3 regions of the Streptomyces sp. NPDC086777 genome follow, and region 2 is predicted to be linked to each of the others. Evidence: riboswitches for the same ligand, from Rfam matches in the RefSeq annotation. Region 2 holds a riboswitch; each other region holds the start of a gene.

Region 1 (6,405 bases), on a different contig from region 2:
TCGAAGATCTCGGAGGTCTGCCGGTAGATCTCCACCTCGAGGGTGGAGAACGTCGGCCCGCCGAGGATCTGCACCACACCGAAGGAGGTGAAGGTGAACAGGAAGACCATCAGCGCGGCGGCGGCCACGGCGGGCGCGAGCGCGGGCAGCGTGACCCTCCGCCAGGCGGCCGACGGTGAGCCGCCGAGCATCCGGGCGGCTTCCTCCTGCCGCGGGTCCAGCTGGGCCCACAGCCCGCCCACGGTCCGTACGACGACCGCGTAGTTGAAGAAGACGTGCGCCAGCAGGATGGCCCAGACGGTGGTGTCGAGCCGTACGCCCCACAGCTCGTCCAGCAGGCCGCCCCGCCCGACGAGCGCGAGGAACGCGGTCCCCACCACCACCGTCGGCAGCACGAAGGGGACCGTCACCACGGCCCGCAGCACGTGCCTGCCCGGGAAGTCGAGGCGGGCGAAGACGTAGGCGGCGGGCAGTGCGGCCAGCAGGGTGAGCGCGGTGGAGGCGAGCGCCTGCCAGGTGGTGAACCAGAGCACGTGCCGGATGTCGGACTGGCCGACGACGTCAGCGATCCGCCCGAACCGCCACACCCCGTCGACCCTCAGCCCGCGCGTGACGATCGCCGCGACCGGCCAGGCGAAGAAGACGGCGAAGAACGCGACCGGCACGAGCATCAGCCCGAGCCGCGCCGCGCTCCCCGAACGGCCCTTGTGCGGGGCTACTTCAGTACGAGTGACGTCCACGTCTTGACCCACTGGTCACGGTTGGCGGCGATCTTGTCGGGCGCCATGGTCTCGGGGTTCTGGGCGGCGGGCCCGTACTTCGTGAACTCGGCGGGCACGCTCGCGCCCTTGACCACCGGGTACACGAACATGTTCAGCGGCATGTCCTCCTGGAACTTCCTGGAGACCAGGAAGTCGATGAGCGCCTTGCCGCCCTTGGTGTTCCCCGCGTTGCTCAGCAGACCGGCGAACTCGATCTGCCGGAAGCAGGTGCCGGTCGCCACCCCGGTGGGCGCGGTGCTCGGCTTCGGGTCGGCGTAGATGACCTCGGCGGGCGGCGAGGAGGCGTACGACACCACGAGCGGCCGGTCGCCCTTCGCCTTCTTCCCGCCGGCCGAGCCGGAGAACTCCTCGTTGTAGGCCTGCTCCCAGCCGTCGACGACCTTGACGCCGTTGGCCTTCAGCTTCTTCCAGTAGTCCTGCCACCCGCTGTCCCCGTACCGGGCGGCGGACCCGAGCAGGAACCCGAGCCCCGGCGAGGAGGTGGCCGCGTTCTCGGTGACGAGGAGGTTCTTGTACTGCGGCTTGACGAGGTCGGCGTAGGACGACGGCGGGGTCAGCTTGTGCCTGCTGAAGTACGCCTTGTCGTAGTTGACGCAGATGTCGCCGTAGTCAATGGGCGTGACCCGGTGCTTGTCCGCGTCGAGCTGGTAGGCCGTGCCGACCGTGCCGAGGCCCTTCGCCGCGTACGGCTGGAAGAGGCCGTTGTCGAGGGCCCGGGAGAGCAGGGTGTTGTCGACGCCGAAGAAGACGTCGCCCTGCGGGTTGTCCTTGGTCAGGATCGCCTTGTTGACGGCCTGCCCGGCGTCTCCGTCCTTGAGGACCCTGACCTGGTAGCCGGACTCCTTCTCGAAGTCCTGGAGCACGTTCTTGGAGACGGCCCACGAGTCGTGGCTGACGAGGGTGACGGTCCTGGAGTCGGCCTCGGAACCCGACGACGACGAACACGCGGACAGCGTGACGAGGCCGAGCCCGACGGCCGCGGCCAAGAAGGTCCTGGTGTGCACTGGTTCTTTCCTCCTGGGGTGGACCAGGAAGAGACGCGGCCCTGCCCGCGGTGTGCGGGCAGGGCGCAACAGCTTGAGTGATGACCGAACTTCCTACCCAGAATGACCTGGGCGAGGTTCAGAGGGTCTGCGGCCCGGTTGCCGCACTCTCAGCGCTGTGGCGCTCCCCTGTCGGAATATGAAGATGTACCTACGGACCTCAGATTACCGCTCGGTGGCCGCGAGCTGACCACAGGCTCCGTCGATCTCCTGCCCACGGGTGTCCCGGACGGTCACCGGCACACCGTGCGCCTCGATCGCCTCGACGAACGCCTTCTCGTCCTCCGGCCGCGACGCGGTCCACTTCGAACCCGGCGTCGGGTTCAGCGGGATGAGGTTGACGTGCACGGGCTTGCCCTTGAGCAGGCGGCCCAGCCGGTCCCCCCGCCAGGCCTGGTCGTTGATGTCACGGATGAGGGCGTACTCGATGCTGAGGCGCCGGCCGCTCTTCTCGACGTACTCGAACCCGGCGTCGAGGACCTCGCGTACCTTCCACCGCGTGTTCACGGGGACGAGGGTGTCGCGCAGTTCGTCGTCGGGGGCGTGCAGCGAGATCGCCAGCCGGCACTTGAAGCCCTCGTCGGCGAACCGGTGGATGGCCGGGACCAGTCCGACGGTCGAGACGGTGATCCCGCGCTGCGAGAGGCCGAGCCCGTCCGGGGCGGGGTCGGTGAGCGCCCTGATCGCGCCGACCACCCGCTTGTAGTTGGCGAGCGGCTCGCCCATCCCCATGAAGACGATGTTGGACAGCCGCGCGGGTCCGCCGGGGACCTCCCCGTCGCGGAGCGCCCGCATCCCGTCCACGATCTGGTGGACGATCTCGGCGGTCGACAGGTTCCGGTCCAGACCCGCCTGCCCGGTCGCGCAGAACGGGCAGTTCATCCCGCACCCCGCCTGCGAGCTGATACACATGGTCACGCGGTCCGGGTACCGCATCAGCACCGACTCGACGAGCGTGCCGTCGAACAGCCGCCACAGCGTCTTGCGCGTGGTCCCCTCGTCGGTCGACAGATGCCGTACGACCGTCATCAGCTCGGGGAACAGCGCCTCCCGCAGCTTGTCCCGCGACCCCGCCGGGATGTCGGTCCACTGCTCGGGGTCGTGCGCGTACCGCGCGAAGTAGTGCTGCGAGAGCTGCTTGGCACGGAACGGCTTCTCCCCGACCTCGGCCACCGCGTCCTTGCGCTCGGCGGGCGAGAGATCGGCGAGATGCCGCGGCGGCTTCTTGGCACCGCGCGGCGCGACGAAAGTGAGTTCTCCGGGTTTAGGCATGGCCCTATCAGTGTCGCAGATCAACTGAGGTGGCCTGCGACCGAGGAATCCGGCGGGGGTCAGGAGGGGGCGAGGGGCCCGGGGGCTCAGCGTCCTGCCGTCGTGATGATGGCGAAGAGGGCGCCCAGGGGGTCGAGGAACATGGCGAAGCGGCCGATGCCGGGGGCCTCGGTGACCGGGATGAGGACGGTGGCGCCGGACTCGGTGGCGCCGGCGAACGTGGCGTCGCAGTCGGTCACCTCGAAGTACGGATGCCATTCCGGGGTCGATCCGGCGTCGAGGTTGGCCTGGGGCAGCTGCATCAGGCCGCCGTGGGCCGCCGCCGGGCCGCCGCCGGCCGGGGTGAGGATCGTGTAGGTGAGTCCCGGGCCCATCGGCACGTCCCGGGTCTGCCAGGAGAAGACCGACCCGTAGAACGCCTTCGCCGCGTTCGCGTCGGTGGTGTAGAGCTCCGTCCTCGCCAGGCTGCCGGGCACCGCGACGCGGTCCAGGCCCTGGGTCCCGCCCGGCTGCCAGACGGCGAAGTCCGCGCCGGCGGGATCGACGAAGGCGGCCGCCCGCCCGAAGGCGAAGACGTCCGCCGGGGCGATCCGGACGCTGCCGCCCGCCTGCTCCACGGCCTTGGCGGTGGCCTCGGCGTCCGGGGTGTGGAAGTACACCCGCCAGGACGCGCCGGCGCCCTCCCCGGTGAGCGGGGCGAGCCCGGCCACCGTCCCGCCGTCCTGCTCGAAGAAGCCGTAGCCGCCCGCCTCGGGGCCGGCGGACCGGTGCTGCCAGCCGAGGACGGCCGAGTAGAAGGCGGCGCTCGCGTCGGTGTCCGGGGTGCCCAGGTCCAGCCAGTTCGGGGCGCCGGGGGCGTAGGTGGTCGTCAGCATGGCGGGGTCCTCCTCGGGCCTCGACCGTCCTTGCCGGCCCGCGCCGGTCACCAGGTCACAGGCAGCGTACGCGGTCCGCGGATCAGGCCCTGGCGCTGGAACTCGACCTCCTCCGGCGGAACGGCCAGCCGGATGCCGGGAAAACGGGCGAGGACCGATCCGATCATGGTCTCGGCCTCCATACGGGCCATGATCGCGGCCATGCAGTGGTGGGGTCCGTGACCGAAGGCCAGGTGGGGGCCGCCCGCGCGGTCGAAGTCCAGGGCGTCGGGGTCGTCGAAGACCGCGGGGTCGCGGTTGGCGGCGACGTAGGCGTTGTAGACGACGTCACCGGCCCGGATCAGCCGGCCGCCGACCTCGACGTCCTCGACGGCGACCCGCGGGATGCCGACGCCGTTGCGGTGCGGGACGTAGCGGAACAGCTCGTCCACCGCCCTGGGGAGCAGCTCCGGCTCGCGGCGCAGCCGGGCCAGCTGCTCGGGGTGGGTGAGCAGCGCGTACATCATCGAGCCGCTGTTGTTGCGGACCGCGTGGCCGCCGCTGACCTGGATGGCGGTGGCCAGGGAGATCGCCTCGTCGTCGCTGATCTCGCCGTCCGCGGTCGCCCGGGCCAGCACCCCGGCGAGGTCCTCGCGGGGCTCCCCGCGCCGGCTCCGCAGCAGTTCGGCGATCCGGGCCCGGGTGGTCCGGGCGGCCTCCCGGGCGCGCTCCTCGGCGTCGGCCCCGGCGGAGAGCAGCGCCTCGCCGGTCGCCGCCCAGCGGTGCCAGTCCTTCTCGTCGACGCCGAGGAAGTCACGGATCACCGCGATCGGGAAGGGGCCGTGCAGATGCTCCATGAGGTCGGCGGGCGGGCCCGCGGCCGCCATGGTGTCGAGGAGTTCGGCGGCCCTGCGCTCCGCCATCGGCCGCAGCCGCTGCATGGCCCGCCCGGTGAAGGCACGGGCGACGACCCGGCGCAGCCGGTTGTGCCCGGGCGGGTCGATGTACTGCAGGCCGGACGTCTGGGAGGCCACGGGCGCCGGGCGCATGCTGGTGATGTCACGGCCGACGACCGCCTCCCGCGAGAAGCGCGGGTCGGAGGTGACGAAGCGGACGTCCTCGTACCGGGTGACCAGCCAGGCCTCGCCCTCGCCGTACGCGAGTCTGATCCGGGTGACCGGCTCCTCGCGCATCACCTCGTCCAGGAACGGGTCCGGGTCGAGCGCGGGCAGATCGCCGACCGGCCAGAACCGCACCGGCGGCGGAGGCGGGATTGGCGACGGGGCGGCGGGCGGGGCCGGGTCGAGGGGCATGGGCACACTCCCTGCGCGTCGGAGGAGTCGGCGTCCTCACGGGAAGTCTGCCTCCCGCCGGAACGGCCCTGCGATTTCTGCTGCGTCATCCGGGGCCGACATGCCACCGGGCCCCCGCCCTGCGAAGGACGGGGGCCCGGCTACGACAGTGGTACGCCGCACGCTGCCGACGGTTCTGTGGATCGGCGGGCGTCGGGCCCGGTCAGCCGCTGCCGACGAACAGCACCATCAGCAGCCACACCACCGGAGCCGTGGGCAGCAGGGAGTCCAGCCGGTCCATGATGCCGCCGTGGCCCGGCAGCAGCGTGCCCATGTCCTTGATGCCCAGGTCCCGCTTGATCATGGACTCGCCGAGGTCGCCGAGCGTGGCGCTGGCCGCGACCGCGAGGCCCAGCAGCAGGCCCTGCCACCAGGTGCCGTCGTCGATCAGGAACTGCATGCACAGCGCGCCCGCGACCATCGCGAACAGCACCGCGCCGACCAGGCCCTCGCGGGTCTTGCCGGGGCTGATGCGCGGCGCGAGCTTGTGGGTGCCGAAGCGCCAGCCGACCGCGTAGGCGCCGGTGTCGCTGACCACCGTGAGGAGCAGGAAGGTCAGCACCCGGAAGGGGCCGTCCTTCGCGGTGAGCATCATCGCGACGAAGGTCGCCAGGAACGGGACGTAGAAGGCCGCGAAGAGTCCCGCCGTGACGTCCCTGAGATAGCCCTCCGGCGGTTCCGTCATCCGCCAGACCAGGACCGCGAGACCGGTGAGTGCGAGAGCGACCCACGCGCCCTCCGCGCCCCGGGCGTAGCCGGCGACCACCATCGCGGCGCCGCCCAGCGCCAGCGGGACCAGGGGTGCCTTGATGCCCTTGCGCTCCTGGAGCCGACTGGTCAGTTCCCACAGGCCCACCACGACGGCGACCGCCACGACACCGACGAAGACGGCCTTGACGACGAACAGGGACGCCACGATCACGACGCCCAGTCCGACGCCGACTCCTATGGCCGCGCCCAGGTCGCGTCCCGCGCTCTTCTTCTGCGGCGCGGGGGCCGGCTGTGGGGCGTCGGGCATGGGCTCCGGATTCTGCGGCGCCGCCGCGTGAGGCAGGGGCTGCGCCGACGGTGTGTCGTGGCGGAACGTCTCGTCTCGGAACAA
Region 2 (6,405 bases):
TCCGCGAGCAGAGCGAGGCGCCCTGCCCGGCGGTGGACTCCAGGAGCAGGAACGGGTCGTCGTCGTGGGTCAGCTCGTCGAGCAGCGGCAGCAGACGCGTCCGTACCTGCTTCAGGGCCACGTCCCGGGCCCGGCCACCGGTCGCGCTCCCGGTGTGCACGACCACCCCGAGTGCCCCGATCTCCCGGCCGCGCCGCAGCGAGTGCCGCAGCGACTCCACCGACCTCTCCACGGTCGCCTCGGTGTGCGAGCCGAAGTTGATCAGATACGGGGCGTGCACGTAGGCCGGGATCGACTCCTGCGCGCAGGCCGCGCGGAACGCCTCGTCCTGCTTCGGGCTGCCCGCCGGGGTGGCCCAGCCGCGCGGGTTGGCGACGAAGACCTGCACGGTCTCGGCCCGCAGGTCTCGGGCGTACGCCAGTCCCACGGAGTGCAGACCGCCGGCCACCGGAACGTGGCCGCCGACGGGGTTGCGGGAAGGACCCGGCTGCTCGCTCTTCACCCGTCCAGGGTGTCACGCCGCGGCCCGGCCCCCGTCACCGGATGGTGATCGTGATCGTCGACCCCTTGGGCGCCTGTTCCCCGGCGTCCACCGACTGCTTCCGCACCTTGTCGCCGAACAGCCCGAGCAGCCCGCGGTCCTCCTTGACCTGGAAGCCGGACTGCTCCAGCAGCTTGGTCGCGTCGTCCACGGTGGCCCCGACCACGTTCGGTACCTCGACCAGCTCCGGGCCCTTGGACAGCGTCAGTGTCACCGTGTCCCCCTCGGCGGCCTGCGCGTCGCCCGCCGGGGTCTGCCGGGCGACCTGCCCCTGGTCGTACTCGGAGTTGACCTCGGTGGCGGACACCGTCACCTTCAGCCCGGCCTCCTGGAGCTCCTGCCGGGCGTCGTCCAGGTCGTCGCCGGTGACGTCCGGCACGTCGACGGGGGCGCCCTTGCTGACGACGAGCGCGATCGCGGTCCCCGCGTGCCGCCCGGTCCCGGCCCCCGGGTCGGACGAGATGACCGAACCCTTGGGCACGTCCTCGCTGAACTCCCGCGTCACCATGCCCGGTTCGAGCCCGTCGGCGGTCAGCAGCAGCTTGGCCCTGGCCAGCGTGCGTCCCTGTACGTCCGGCACCTTCACCGTCTCGGGGCCGTCCGAGATGGTGAGCTCCACCGAGTCGTTGCTGCGGATGCGCTTGCCGGCCGCCGGGTCGGTGCTGATCACCGTGCCCCGCTTCACCGTGTCGCTGTAGGCGTGCTCGACCGACCCGACGTCGAGGCCGGCCTCCTTGAGCCGCGTGGTGGCCTCCGCCTCCGTCTTCGACAGGAGTGGCGGGACCTTGGTGAACTGCCCCGAGTTGATGTACCAGACGCCGGCGCCGGCACCGAGGACGATCAGCACGGCGACGACCAGCGTCAGCAGCCCGCGCCGGGACCGGCGGCCCCCGCGCCGCCGCTCCGGGACCGGCGGTGCCTCGAACCTGCTGGTCCGCAGCACCCCCTCGTCCTCCTCGTTGACGGGCAGCGGCCGGGGCACCGTCAGCGACCGGGGTATGACACTGGTCCGGTCCTCGGCGATGTCGTGCGCGTCCGCCAGCGCCTGCGGCGGCACGGCGTCCAGCTGCTCGGCGCGGAGCGCGGCCCGCGTCCGGCGCACCAGGGCGAGCAGCGCGACGGCGTCGTGCGGCCGGACCGCGGGATCGCGGGCGGTTCCGTGGGCGACCAGTTCGTCCAGCTGGTAGGCGAGCCCCGGCACCACGCGGGACGGCGGCGGCACGTCCTCGTGCAGGTGCTTGTAGAGGATGACCGCCGGCGAGTCCGAGTCGTGCGGCTTCTCCCCGGTGAGCATCTCGTACAGCACGACACCGCACGCGTACACGTCGACGCGTGGATCGGCGGCCCCGCTCTCGACCTGCTCGGGCGCGAGGTACGACACGGTGCCGAGCACGGCCCCGGTCGTACTGGTGACGGAGTCCACGGACCGCACCAGCCCGAAGTCCGCGACCTTGACCCGGCCGTCGTCCCCTATCAGGACGTTCTCGGGCTTCATGTCCCGGTGCACGAACCCGGCCCGGTGCGCGGCGCCCAGTGCGGCCAGCACCGGCTCCAGGATGTCCAGCGCGGCCCGCGGCTGCAGCGCGCCGCGCTCGCGCAGCACGTCACGCAGGGTGCAGCCGGCGATGTACTCCATGGCCAGATACACGTACGAGCGGTCGGCCCCCTGGTCGTAGACCTGCACCACGTTCGGGTGGGCCAGTCGGGCGACCGACTTCGCCTCCCGGATGAACCGCTCGACGAAGGCCCCGTCGGCGGCGAGCGCCGGGTGCATCACCTTCAGCGCGAGCACGCGGTCCAGCCGGATGTCCAGGGCCCGGTAGACCGTGGCCATCCCGCCGACGGCGATCCGCGCGTCGACGCGATACCGGCCGTCGAGCACCTGCCCGACGAGAGGGTCCTGAAGGGTCATATCCACCCAGCGAGTGTACGAGTACCTCCTGACACTCCCACAGGTGAGACCGCTTTCCCGGGGGACTTGCAGCGCACCTGTGACGCTTTGCACCTGGCTGGAATATGCACCCACCCACCCCCAGCCACCACCACCCGAACACACCTCCCACCCACCCCCAGCCACCACCACCCCCCGGCACGAGCAGGCACTCTCCCCATAGCCGCCGACGTCACCCGCCCCCCGGCGGGCCTCCCACCCACCCGCCGAGCAGGCCGCCCACCCACCCGCAGCCGCCACCACCCCCCGGCAGCGAGCAGGCACTCCCCCCATAGCCGCCGACGTCACCCGCCCCCCGGGCAGGCCTCCCACCCACCCGCAGCCGCCGACGGCGGGCGGCACCCACGGGAGAGTCCCGCTTCTCGGCGGACGGTTTCGGGTGGTGCGTGGGTGGGAGAGGAGGCGGGAGTGGAGAGGGCCTCAGAACGCGGGGCGCTCGGGGTCCAGCACGGCCAGGCCCTCCGCAGGAGAGGACGCCTCCGCGAGGTAGCGGCGGGGAATCCGCCCCGCCAGCCGGGCCAGCCGCCCCGCCTCCACCCCGGCCCGCATGGCGTGAGCCATCCGCTCGGGATCCTGCGCCCGCGTCACCGCCGACGCCAGCATCACCCCGGCGCACCCCAGCTCCATCGCCAGCGCCACGTCCGACGCCGTACCGGCCCCCGCGTCCAGGATCACCGGCACGCGCGCGTGCTCGACGATCAGCTGGAAGTTGTGCGGGTTGCGGATCCCGAGCCCCGACCCGATCGGCGACCCGAGCGGCATCACCGCGGCGCACCCCACGTCCTCCAGCTTCCGGGCCAGCACCGGATCGTCGTTCGTGTACGGCAGCACCGTGAACCCGTCGTCCACCAGCGTCTCCGCCGCGTCGAGGAGCTCGATCGGGTCGGGGAGCAAGGTCCGCTCGTCGGCGATGACCTCCAGCTTGATCAGATCGGTCCCCAGCGCCTCCCGCGCCAGCCGGGCCGTCAGCACCGCCTCGCCCGCGGTGTAGCACCCGGCCGTGTTGGGCAGCACCCGGATCCCGAGCCGGTCGAGCACCGACAGCACGGAGCCCCGTACCCCCGGGTCCACCCGCCGCATCGCGACCGTGGTCAGCTCGGTCCCGGACGCGACCAGCGCCCGCTCCAGCACCTCCAGGCTGGGCGCACCCCCGGTCCCCATGACCAGCCGGGAGGAGAACGCCGTACCCCCGAGGACGAACGGATCGTCGGCCATGGTGCTCAGCCTCCCTGCACGGCGGTCAGGACTTCCACCCGGTCGCCGTCGGCGAGTCCGGTCGTCGCCCACTGCCCGCGCGGTACGACGGTCTCGTTGACGGCCGCGGCCACTCCGGAGGGCGCGGCGGTGAGGGACCGTACGAGCGAGTCGAGAGCGGTGCCCGGGGCGATCTCCCGGCGCTCCCCGTTGACGGAGATGGTGACGGAGAGGTTCATGCGGTCTGCTCCACGAGGACACGGGGGACGGGGTCGAATCGCCGCGGCGTGAACGGACGGGCCTCCGCCGGCAGCTCGCCGCCGGTCAGCAGCTCCGCCATGACGTCTCCGGTGACCGGTGTGAGCAGCACCCCGTTGCGGAAGTGCCCGGTGGCCAGCAGCAGTCCGTCGAGGCGGGTCGGCCCGAGCAGCGGCGCGTTGTCGGGGGAGCCGGGGCGCAGTCCGGCCCGGGTCTCGGTCAGGGGCAGCTCGGTGATCCCGGGCACCAGTTCGTGCGCGTCGCGCAGCAGCTCGTACACCCCGCCCGCGGTGACCGTCGTGTCCCAGCCCAGCTCCTCGCTGGTGGCGCCGACGACCAGTTCGCCGTTCTCCCGGGGCACCAGGTAGACGTTGCCGCCGCGCACCACGGCCCGTACGGTCCGGCTGAGGAACGGCGCGTACCGCGCGGGCACGGTGAGCCGCAGCACCTGCCCCTTCACCGGCCGTACCGGCGGCAGCACGTCGTCGGGCACGCCCGCCAGCCGCCCGCTCAGGCTGCCGCCCGCGAGCACCACCTGCCCGGCGCCCAGGGCGTCGCCCGCGCGGGTGCGGACCCCCGCGGCCCGCTCCCGCACCACCTCCAGGCGCTCGGCCCAGTCGCGGTGGAACACCACCCCGGACCGCTCGCACGCGGCCACCAGCGCCGCCGCCAGCCGGCGCGGGTCGATCTGGTGGTCGCCGTCCACCCGCAGCCCGCCGCGCACGCCCGGCGCGAGCATCGGCTCCAGGCGCCGGCACTCCCGCCCGGACAGCCACTCGGACTCCAGGCCCGACTGCTGCTGGAGGGTGTGCAGCTCGCGCAGGTGGGCGCGGTCGTCGGCGTCCAGCGCGACCGCGAGGGTGCCGCAGCGCCGGTAGCCGAGGTCGTGGCCGGTGAACTCGGTCAGCTCGGCGGCGAAGTCGGGGTAACGGCGGGCGGAGGCCAGGTTGAGCCCCAGCAGGGTCTGCTCGCCGTAGTGCAGCTCGGTGACCGCGGCCAGCATCCCGGCCGCGACCTGCGCCGCCCCGCCGCCGGGTTCGGGGTCGGCCACGGCGACGGCGAGCCCGCGCCGAGCCGCCCGCCAGGCCGTGACCAGGCCGATGATTCCGCCCCCGATGACGAGGACGTCGGACGTACGTGAGGACATGGGCGTCCAGCCCCTCCCTTCGCCGGCATGACCCGGATCAGGTTCGTACGGTCGGAGGCCGCCAGCCTCCCTCTCAGCCCGGTGCGTCCGGGCTCCCGCGTGTGCTTCACCGCCACCCTAGCCCGCGGGGCTGCGCCCCCGTAAGACGGCCCCGGACGGCGTCGCGGGCGGTGCTGTGGAACAGGTCACCCGACACGACCCATGACTGACTCTTTGTCAGGTGTCTATCGTTCTTGTCTATGGTGATCACGTGAGCGAGCAGACGGAGCGACGGAGCACGTCACAGACGCGGCGCGTGGTCGTCGTGGGCGCGGGGATGGCCGGGGTGCAGACCGCCGTCGCCCTGCGCGAGCAGGGGTTCGCCGGGACCGTCACACTGATCGGCGCCGAGCCGCACCAGCCGTACGACCGGCCGCCGCTCTCCAAGGCCGTCCTGCTCGGCACGTCGGAGGGCTCCGCCTTCGAGGTGGACTTCGAGGCGCTCTCCATCGAGCTGGCGCTGGGCCGCGAGGCGCTGGGCGTGCGCACCGCCGACCACGAGCTGGACACCGAGTCGGGACCGGTGCCGTACGACGTCCTGGTCCTCGCCACCGGTGCCGAGCCGATCACGTTGCCGGGCACCGAGGGCGTGCCCGGCGTCCATCTGCTGCGCACCCTGGACGACGCCGAGCGGCTGCGGCCGGTGCTCGCCCGGCAGCACGATATCGTGGTCGTCGGCGCGGGCTGGATCGGCGCCGAGTTCGCCACCGCGGCCCGCGAGGCCGGCTGTGCGGTCACCGTGGTCGAGGCGGCCGACCGGCCGCTCGCCGGAGCACTCCCCGCCGAGGTCGCCGCGCCGATGGCCGCCTGGTACGCCGACAGCGGCACCGAGCTGCGCACGCACGCGCGCGTGGCGGGTGTCGAGCCCGGCGCGGTGGTGCTCGACGACGGCTCGCGGCTGCCCGCCGGCGCCGTCGTGGTCGGCGTCGGCGCCCGCCCGGCCACCGCCTGGCTGACCGGGTCGGACATCGGGCTGGGCACGCACCGCGAGGTGCTCGCCGACGACCGCCTGCGCACCACCGTCCCGGACGTCTACGCGGTCGGCGACTGCGCGTCCTTCCCGTCCGGCCGCTACGGCGAGCGCCTGCTGATCCACCACTGGGACAACGCCCTCCAGGGCCCGCGCACGGTCGCCGCCAACATCCTCGGCGAGACCGACGCCGTCTACGACCCGGTCCCGTACTTCTGGTCGGAACAGTTCGGCCGCTTCGTCCAGTACGCCGGTCACCACGCCGCCGCCGACCACCTGATCTGGCGCGGCGATCCGGCCGGCCC
Region 3 (6,405 bases), on a different contig from region 2:
AAGACCGGTGAACCTTCGCGGCTTATCTACCGTCCCTGCCCGGACGCCCGGCCCGACGGGCGCAAAAGCTTCTCCTGGAAGGACTACCGCGACTTGATCCAGACCGCCCACCAGCAGCTGGGCGGTCCGATCGTGCTGGTCTGGGACAACCTCAACACCCACCTCACCGCCGGCATGCGGCGCTACATCGCCGACCGCGACTGGCTCACCGTCTTCCAATTGCCGCCCTACGCACCCGACCTCAACCCGGTCGAGAGCATCTGGTCCGTCCTGCGACGCACCACCACGGCCAACCGCGCCTTCGCCGACCCCGATGACCTGATCACTGCCGTCCGGCGCGGATTACGCCAGCTCCAGTACCGTCCCAATGTCCTCGACGGCTGCCTCACCGGCACCGGTCTCCGACGCCAGCCACCGTGACGACATCACGCATTCAAGGTCAGTAGGACGGATCTAGGACGGACCTAGGACAGCAGCTCTTAGCCTCGATCTTGCACAAGACCCCGCGGAACGGGGGCTGGAGGGCAGGCCGGGGCAGGACGGCACGACTCGGACCACCGCGATCACCGGCCTGGGATCGCGGCCACCGCAAGGCACAGGAGATGATCTTGATGATTCGCAGGAAACTCTCGGCCATAGCCCTCACCGGCGGCATCCTGGCCGGCGGTGTGGCGATGGCCACGCCGGCCAGCGCCATCGGCCCCACCGCGTGCCCCACCCAGAACAGCAGCTTCCCCATGAGCCACGGCCTGGAAGTCTGGACCTCGCACGGCAACTTCTGCTACGCGGGCACCCCCGGCAAGTGGAACGTCGACCAGAGTGGCGTCTACAGGGTCACGGCCGACTGGAACCACGGGGCCTTCAACACCAGCGTCGGCTCCTTCGACATCGGGCCGACCGGCGATCCGCGGGGCAACGCGGTCCTCTTCGACTCCTATGTCACCGTGTACAGCGTGACGATCCTCAACGGCTAGAGCGGGCCCTGGTGATGGCCTGAGGACGAGCCTGGCGCTGCCACGGGCAACGCCAGGCAGCCCCGCGACCTGATGCGCTACCCGCTCCCGGCTGCTTCCACCGTTGCGGCATCAGGCGTTCGGGGCCACCTTCGCGAGGCCGTCGATACCGACTTCGGCTCGTCAGGCAGATCGGGACGGTTCACCCTGATGAGCCGAAGTCAGTAGTCCGCCAACGGCAGGTACACCTGATGTCCTGCCTCTGCGAACTCCCGCGACTTCCGAAGCATCCCTTCCGTGATCTCCTCCTGAGTGGCCCCTTCCACGGCAGCGTTACCGAACCGAGATGTAATGGTTTTACTAATCTTCATCGAGCAGAACTTCGGCCCGCACATCGAGCAGAAGTGGGCCGTCTTCGCCGGCTCCGCCGGGAGCGTCTCGTCGTGGAACTCGCGGGCCGTGTCCGGGTCCAGGGCGAGGTTGAACTGGTCCTCCCACCGGAACTCGAAGCGGGCGTCGGACAACGCGTCGTCCCACTCCTGCGCGCCCGGGTGGCCCTTGGCGAGGTCGGCCGCGTGGGCCGCGATCTTGTAAGTGATGACGCCGGTCTTGACGTCGTCGCGGTTGGGCAGGCCCAGGTGCTCCTTGGGCGTGACGTAGCAGAGCATCGCCGTGCCCCACCAGGCGATCATCGCGGCACCGATGCCGGAGGTGATGTGGTCGTACGCCGGCGCGACGTCCGTGGTCAGCGGGCCGAGCGTATAGAACGGCGCTTCATCGCAGATCTCCTGCTGAAGGTCGATGTTCTCCTTGATCTTGTGCATCGGGACATGGCCCGGGCCTTCGATCATGGTCTGAACATGGAAACGCCTGGCGATCCGGTTGAGTTCCCCGAGCGTGCGCAACTCCGCGAACTGGGCCTCGTCGTTGGCGTCCGCGATGGAACCCGGGCGCAGCCCGTCGCCGAGGGAGTACGTGACGTCGTAGGCGGCGAGGATCTCGCAGAGTTCCTCGAAGTTCTCGTACAGGAACGACTCCTTGTGGTGCGCGAGGCACCAGGCCGCCATGATCGAGCCGCCGCGCGAGACGATGCCGGTCTTGCGGTTGGCGGTGAGCGGCACGTACGGCAGGCGGACGCCCGCGTGGACGGTCATGTAGTCCACGCCCTGCTCGGCCTGTTCGACGACCGTGTCCTTGTAGATCTCCCAGGTCAGTTCCTCGGCCCTGCCGTCGACCTTCTCCAGGGCCTGGTAGAGCGGCACCGTGCCGATGGGAACGGGGGAGTTGCGCAGCACCCACTCGCGGGTGGTGTGGATGTTGCGGCCGGTGGAGAGGTCCATGACCGTGTCGGCACCCCAGCGGGTCGCCCAGGTCATCTTCTCGACCTCCTCCTCGATGGAGGAGGTGACCGCGGAGTTGCCGATGTTGGCGTTGACCTTCACCAGGAACCGCTTGCCGATGATCATCGGCTCGATCTCCGGGTGGTTGACGTTGGCGGGCAGTACGGCCCTGCCCGCCGCGATCTCCTCACGGACCACCTCGGGAGAGACGTTCTCACGGATGGCCACGTACTCCATCTCCGGGGTGATCTCGCCCCGGCGGGCGTACGCGAGCTGCGTCACCGCCTCGCCTCCCCGGCCGCGGCGCGGCTGGCGCGGCCGGCCCGGGAAGACCGCGTCCAGGTTGCGCAGGCCCCCGCGCGGCGAGGTGTGCTTGATTCCGTCGTCCTCGGGACGGACGGGCCGGCCCGCGTACTCCTCGGTGTCGCCGCGGGCGACGATCCAGTTCTCCCGCAGCGGCGGCAGGCCCCTGCGGACGTCGGTCTCGACGAGCGGATCGGTGTACGGGCCCGAGGTGTCGTAGAGGGTGACCGACTGCCCGTTGGTGAGGTGCACCTGACGGACCGGCACCCGCAGGTCGGGGCGCGAGCCCTCGACATACCCCTTGTGCCAGCCGATGGACTTCCCGGCCTCCGGGGACGTTTCGCCCGTGACGGGCTGTTCGTCCTGGCTGAAGGCAGGCGTGCGTACGTCCTTGTTGGTCATGAGACCTACTCCCTACGCCGGCATTACCCGGTAACAGGTTCGGCGGTCGACGCAGCGGCTTCCGTCGGGCGGTGTTTCCCGTGAAACATCACTCGTTCCACGTGAAACATCGCGAATACGGAGGTCAGCGCCCTCTCAGCCCGGTGCTCCGAGCTCCCGCGTGTGCAAAGGTGCCTCCACGCTAGCGTCAATTCGGGCGCGGTGAACAGAGGGCCCCTACCGTTCTTGCGATGATCGGGCGGTGACCTCGACACAGCAGCACCCCTATCCGCCCCCCGACCCGCGGCGCGGCAACGGTGCGCCGCAGGGTGGCGGACCCGGCCACGGGGGCCGTGGTGCCGGTGACGGACACATCCACGGGCAGGGCCAGCAGTACGACCACGGGCAGGCCCTCGGTCAAGCTCACTCTCACGACGACGGCCAGGCCCACGGTCACGGCGAGACCCAGCACCGGTCGTCCCACGGCCACGCTCATGACCGTAGGGCCGCTCCTGGCGCCGACCACAGCGGCTCCGGGCCAGGCGGCGGTCACGGCCACGGGCACAGTCACAGCCACGGTCCGGCCGCACCCGTCTCCAAGCACCTGCGGAAGGTCATCGCGGCGATCCTCATCCCCTTCACCGCCGCGGTCGTGGTCGGCCTGGTGGTGCTGTGGCCCGGCGGTGCCCCGCCGCACGAGCGCACGGGTGTCGGCTTCGACCGCCAGACGCAGGCGGCGACGGTCACCAAGGTCGTCTCGGTCAGCTGCAAGTCGGTCAACGCCTCCGGAGGCGGCTCGACCGGCGACATCTCGACCTCGGACGGCACCTCCCCGAAGGAGGAGGACGCCACCTGCAAGAAGGCCACGGTCCGCGTCGACACCGGCAAGGACAAGGGCCGTACCTTCACCGAGATCGTGCAGCCCGACCAGTCGCGGCAGTTGCACGAGGGCGAGCAGGTGGTGGCCGCGTACGAGCCCTCCGCGCCCAAGGACCTGCAGTACTCGGTCACCGACGTGAACCGGAAGTTCCCGATGGCGTTGCTGGCCGGGATCTTCGCGCTCGCCGTCGTGGTGGTGGGCCGGCTGCGCGGCGTGATGGCGCTGGTCGCACTGGCCGTCAGCTTCCTGGTGCTGACCATGTTCATCCTGCCGGGGATCCTGCAGGGCTCGAATCCGCTGCTGATGGCGGTGGTCGGGTCGAGCGCCATCATGCTGATCGCCCTGTACATCTGCCACGGGCTGTCCGCGCGGACCTCGGTGGCGGTACTCGGCACGCTGGTCTCGCTGTGCCTGATCGGACTGCTCGGCTCGGAGTTCATCGACTGGGCCGCGCTCACCGGCAACACCGACGACAACACCGGCCTGATCCACGGCCTGTACCCGTCGATCGACATGAGCGGCCTCCTGCTGGCCGGTGTCATCATCGGTTCGCTGGGCGTGCTGGACGACGTGACGGTGACCCAGACCTCGGCCGTCTGGGAGCTGCACGAGGCCAACCCGACGATGGGCTGGCGCGGGCTGTACCGGGCGGGCATCCGGATCGGCCGCGACCACATCGCCTCCGTCGTCAACACCCTCGTGCTGGCCTACGCGGGCGCCGCGCTGCCCCTGCTGCTGCTCTTCTCGATCGCGCAGAGCAGTGTGGTCACGGTCGCCAACAGCGAGCTGGTGGCCGAGGAGATCGTACGCACCCTGGTCGGCTCGATCGGCCTGGTCGCCTCGGTACCGGTCACCACGCTGCTCGCGGCCCTGGTGGTGTCGGCCGACCGGCCGGGCGCCGAGACGGCCATGTCCACGGAGGCCGCCCCGGCCGGGGCGGCGGGGTCGGCCGCGGCACGCGGTGGGCGGGGGCGGCGCCGGAAGCGGTGAGGTGCGGTGGACGGCCCGGGAGGAGGCCGTCCACGAACTGGGGGCGCGAGCAGTGCGCCCGCGCGGTAGAGGAAGCGTCCCGGCACGGGCCGCGCAGCGACACCCATGAGCACGCAGAAGCGTTCCTGCGCATCCTCACGCGGCTACGGACGAGCCGCGCGCGGCTCCGTGCCATAACGCTTCAGCCGGTGCTCGGTTCCTCGGCCAGGATGCGGTCCAGGGCCTCGTCGAGGTGAGCGTCGAAGTCGGCGAGCGAACCCTCCTGGCCGAGCGGCACCAGCTTGTCCGTCCGGTCCAGGAAGGCCACCAGCGGGGGCGCGGAGGACCGGAACACCGCCTGGTCGCCGCCGACCTGAAGCCGGATCAGCACCTCGCCCAGCACCTCGGAGTCGGCGGGCGCGATGTGCACGTCGCCCTCCCCGCACGGCCGCCCCACCCCGTCGATCAGGAGCTCCCGGCCGAAGGCCCAGGTCACCGGAGCATCCCCGGGCAGATGGAAGGTGAGCCGGACGGCATAAGGATCACAGGTCTCGTAGCGCAACTCCACGGGGATGCGGAAGGAGAGCTCCTCCGAGACGAGAAAGCTCATCATGACTTCTGCTTGTACGGACTCGCGCATTGCCTACCCCGTCATATGGCACCGACTGGCCGGGATTTATCCCTTGCTGGTGGTCAAATCTTGCTGAAAGTACACGGGAGATCACAAGGAGTGAGTTTTCAGATACTGATAGCGATCGCCAGGGACCCCAGGTGCCGGCCCACCTCGGCCTGCAGTTGCCGGACCGCGGGCAGCAGCCGGTCGGCCTGGTGGAGCGGGAGGGAGATGGCGATCGTGGCGGCCGTGGTGCCGACGGTGAGGGGGATCGCCGCGCACACCGTCCCCAGCGTGTACTCCTGGCGCTCCACCACCGGCTCCATCCGGCGCGCGCGCTCCAGGCGACGCAGCAGCGTCTGGTCGTCACGGACCGTGTACGGAGTGAGGTGCCGAACGGGGTAGCGGCGGAGATGGTCGCGCCGGACGTCCTGGTCCAACTGGGCGAGGAGACACTGGCCGACGGCGTGCGCGTGCCCGGTCTCGCGGAAGCCGGCCCACTCCTCGACCGCCGGGATGGCCGGGGAGTGGGAGACGCTCATGACCTCGATCTCGCCGTCCCGGTACATGGCGTAGTACACCGGGACGCCGATCGAATCCCGCCAGTGGGCGAGGGTGTCAACGACCGCGCTGCGACGTTTCTGCTGCGCTCCGCTGCTGCTCAGCCGCTCCGCCGCCTCACCGAGGAAGAACAGCCCCTTGTCGCGGTGCAGATAGCCCTCGTGGACCAAAGTGCGCAGCAGGTGGTAGGCGGTGGGCAGGGCGAGCCCGGTCTCGCGGGCGAGTTGTTTGGCGGGTGCGCCGTGTTCGTGTCCGGCGACGCACTCCAGCAGGCGCATCGCGCGCTGCACGGAGCCGATGAGGGTGGCCGATTGCGGCTGCGTGGAGTCGGCCGGGGAGGCCGGCCGCTGCACGGGGGGTGTGCCGGAACTGCGTTGGGTCGGGGGCGGGGGATGTTCCGTGGGT

What was found. A riboswitch is a leader RNA that binds a small molecule or an ion and turns the genes downstream of it on or off. The one in region 2 is predicted to bind thiamine pyrophosphate.
Region 1: another riboswitch for thiamine pyrophosphate. It lies ahead of AB0472_RS30545 (thiamine ABC transporter substrate-binding protein); the one in region 2 lies ahead of thiO (glycine oxidase ThiO).
Region 3: another riboswitch for thiamine pyrophosphate. It lies ahead of thiC (phosphomethylpyrimidine synthase ThiC); the one in region 2 lies ahead of thiO (glycine oxidase ThiO).

The regions. Positions count from the first base shown of each region.
Region 1 covers NZ_JBFBJI010000025.1:70,076-76,480, forward strand. The annotation lists gene AB0472_RS30540 (iron ABC transporter permease) at 1-671, opposite strand, end outside; gene AB0472_RS30545 (thiamine ABC transporter substrate-binding protein) at 716-1,786, opposite strand; TPP riboswitch at 1,859-1,966, opposite strand; gene rlmN (23S rRNA (adenine(2503)-C(2))-methyltransferase RlmN) at 1,991-3,097, opposite strand; gene AB0472_RS30555 (VOC family protein) at 3,184-3,972, opposite strand; gene AB0472_RS30560 (cytochrome P450) at 4,020-5,264, opposite strand; gene AB0472_RS30565 (phosphatidate cytidylyltransferase) at 5,467-6,405, opposite strand, start outside.
Region 2 covers NZ_JBFBJI010000056.1:12,259-18,663, reverse strand. The annotation lists gene AB0472_RS42365 (deoxyribonuclease IV) at 1-502, opposite strand, end outside; gene pknB (Stk1 family PASTA domain-containing Ser/Thr kinase) at 537-2,459, opposite strand; gene AB0472_RS42355 (thiazole synthase) at 2,913-3,707, opposite strand; gene thiS (sulfur carrier protein ThiS) at 3,713-3,925, opposite strand; gene thiO (glycine oxidase ThiO) at 3,922-5,091, opposite strand; TPP riboswitch at 5,089-5,200, opposite strand; gene AB0472_RS42340 (FAD-dependent oxidoreductase) at 5,342-6,405, shown strand, end outside.
Region 3 covers NZ_JBFBJI010000003.1:203,620-210,024, forward strand. The annotation lists partial or broken gene AB0472_RS05885 (transposase) at 1-420, shown strand, start outside; gene AB0472_RS05890 (hypothetical protein) at 612-974, shown strand; gene thiC (phosphomethylpyrimidine synthase ThiC) at 1,175-2,998, opposite strand; TPP riboswitch at 2,991-3,168, opposite strand; gene AB0472_RS05900 (YibE/F family protein) at 3,240-4,847, shown strand; gene AB0472_RS05905 (SsgA family sporulation/cell division regulator) at 5,029-5,466, opposite strand; gene AB0472_RS05910 (helix-turn-helix domain-containing protein) at 5,565-6,353, opposite strand.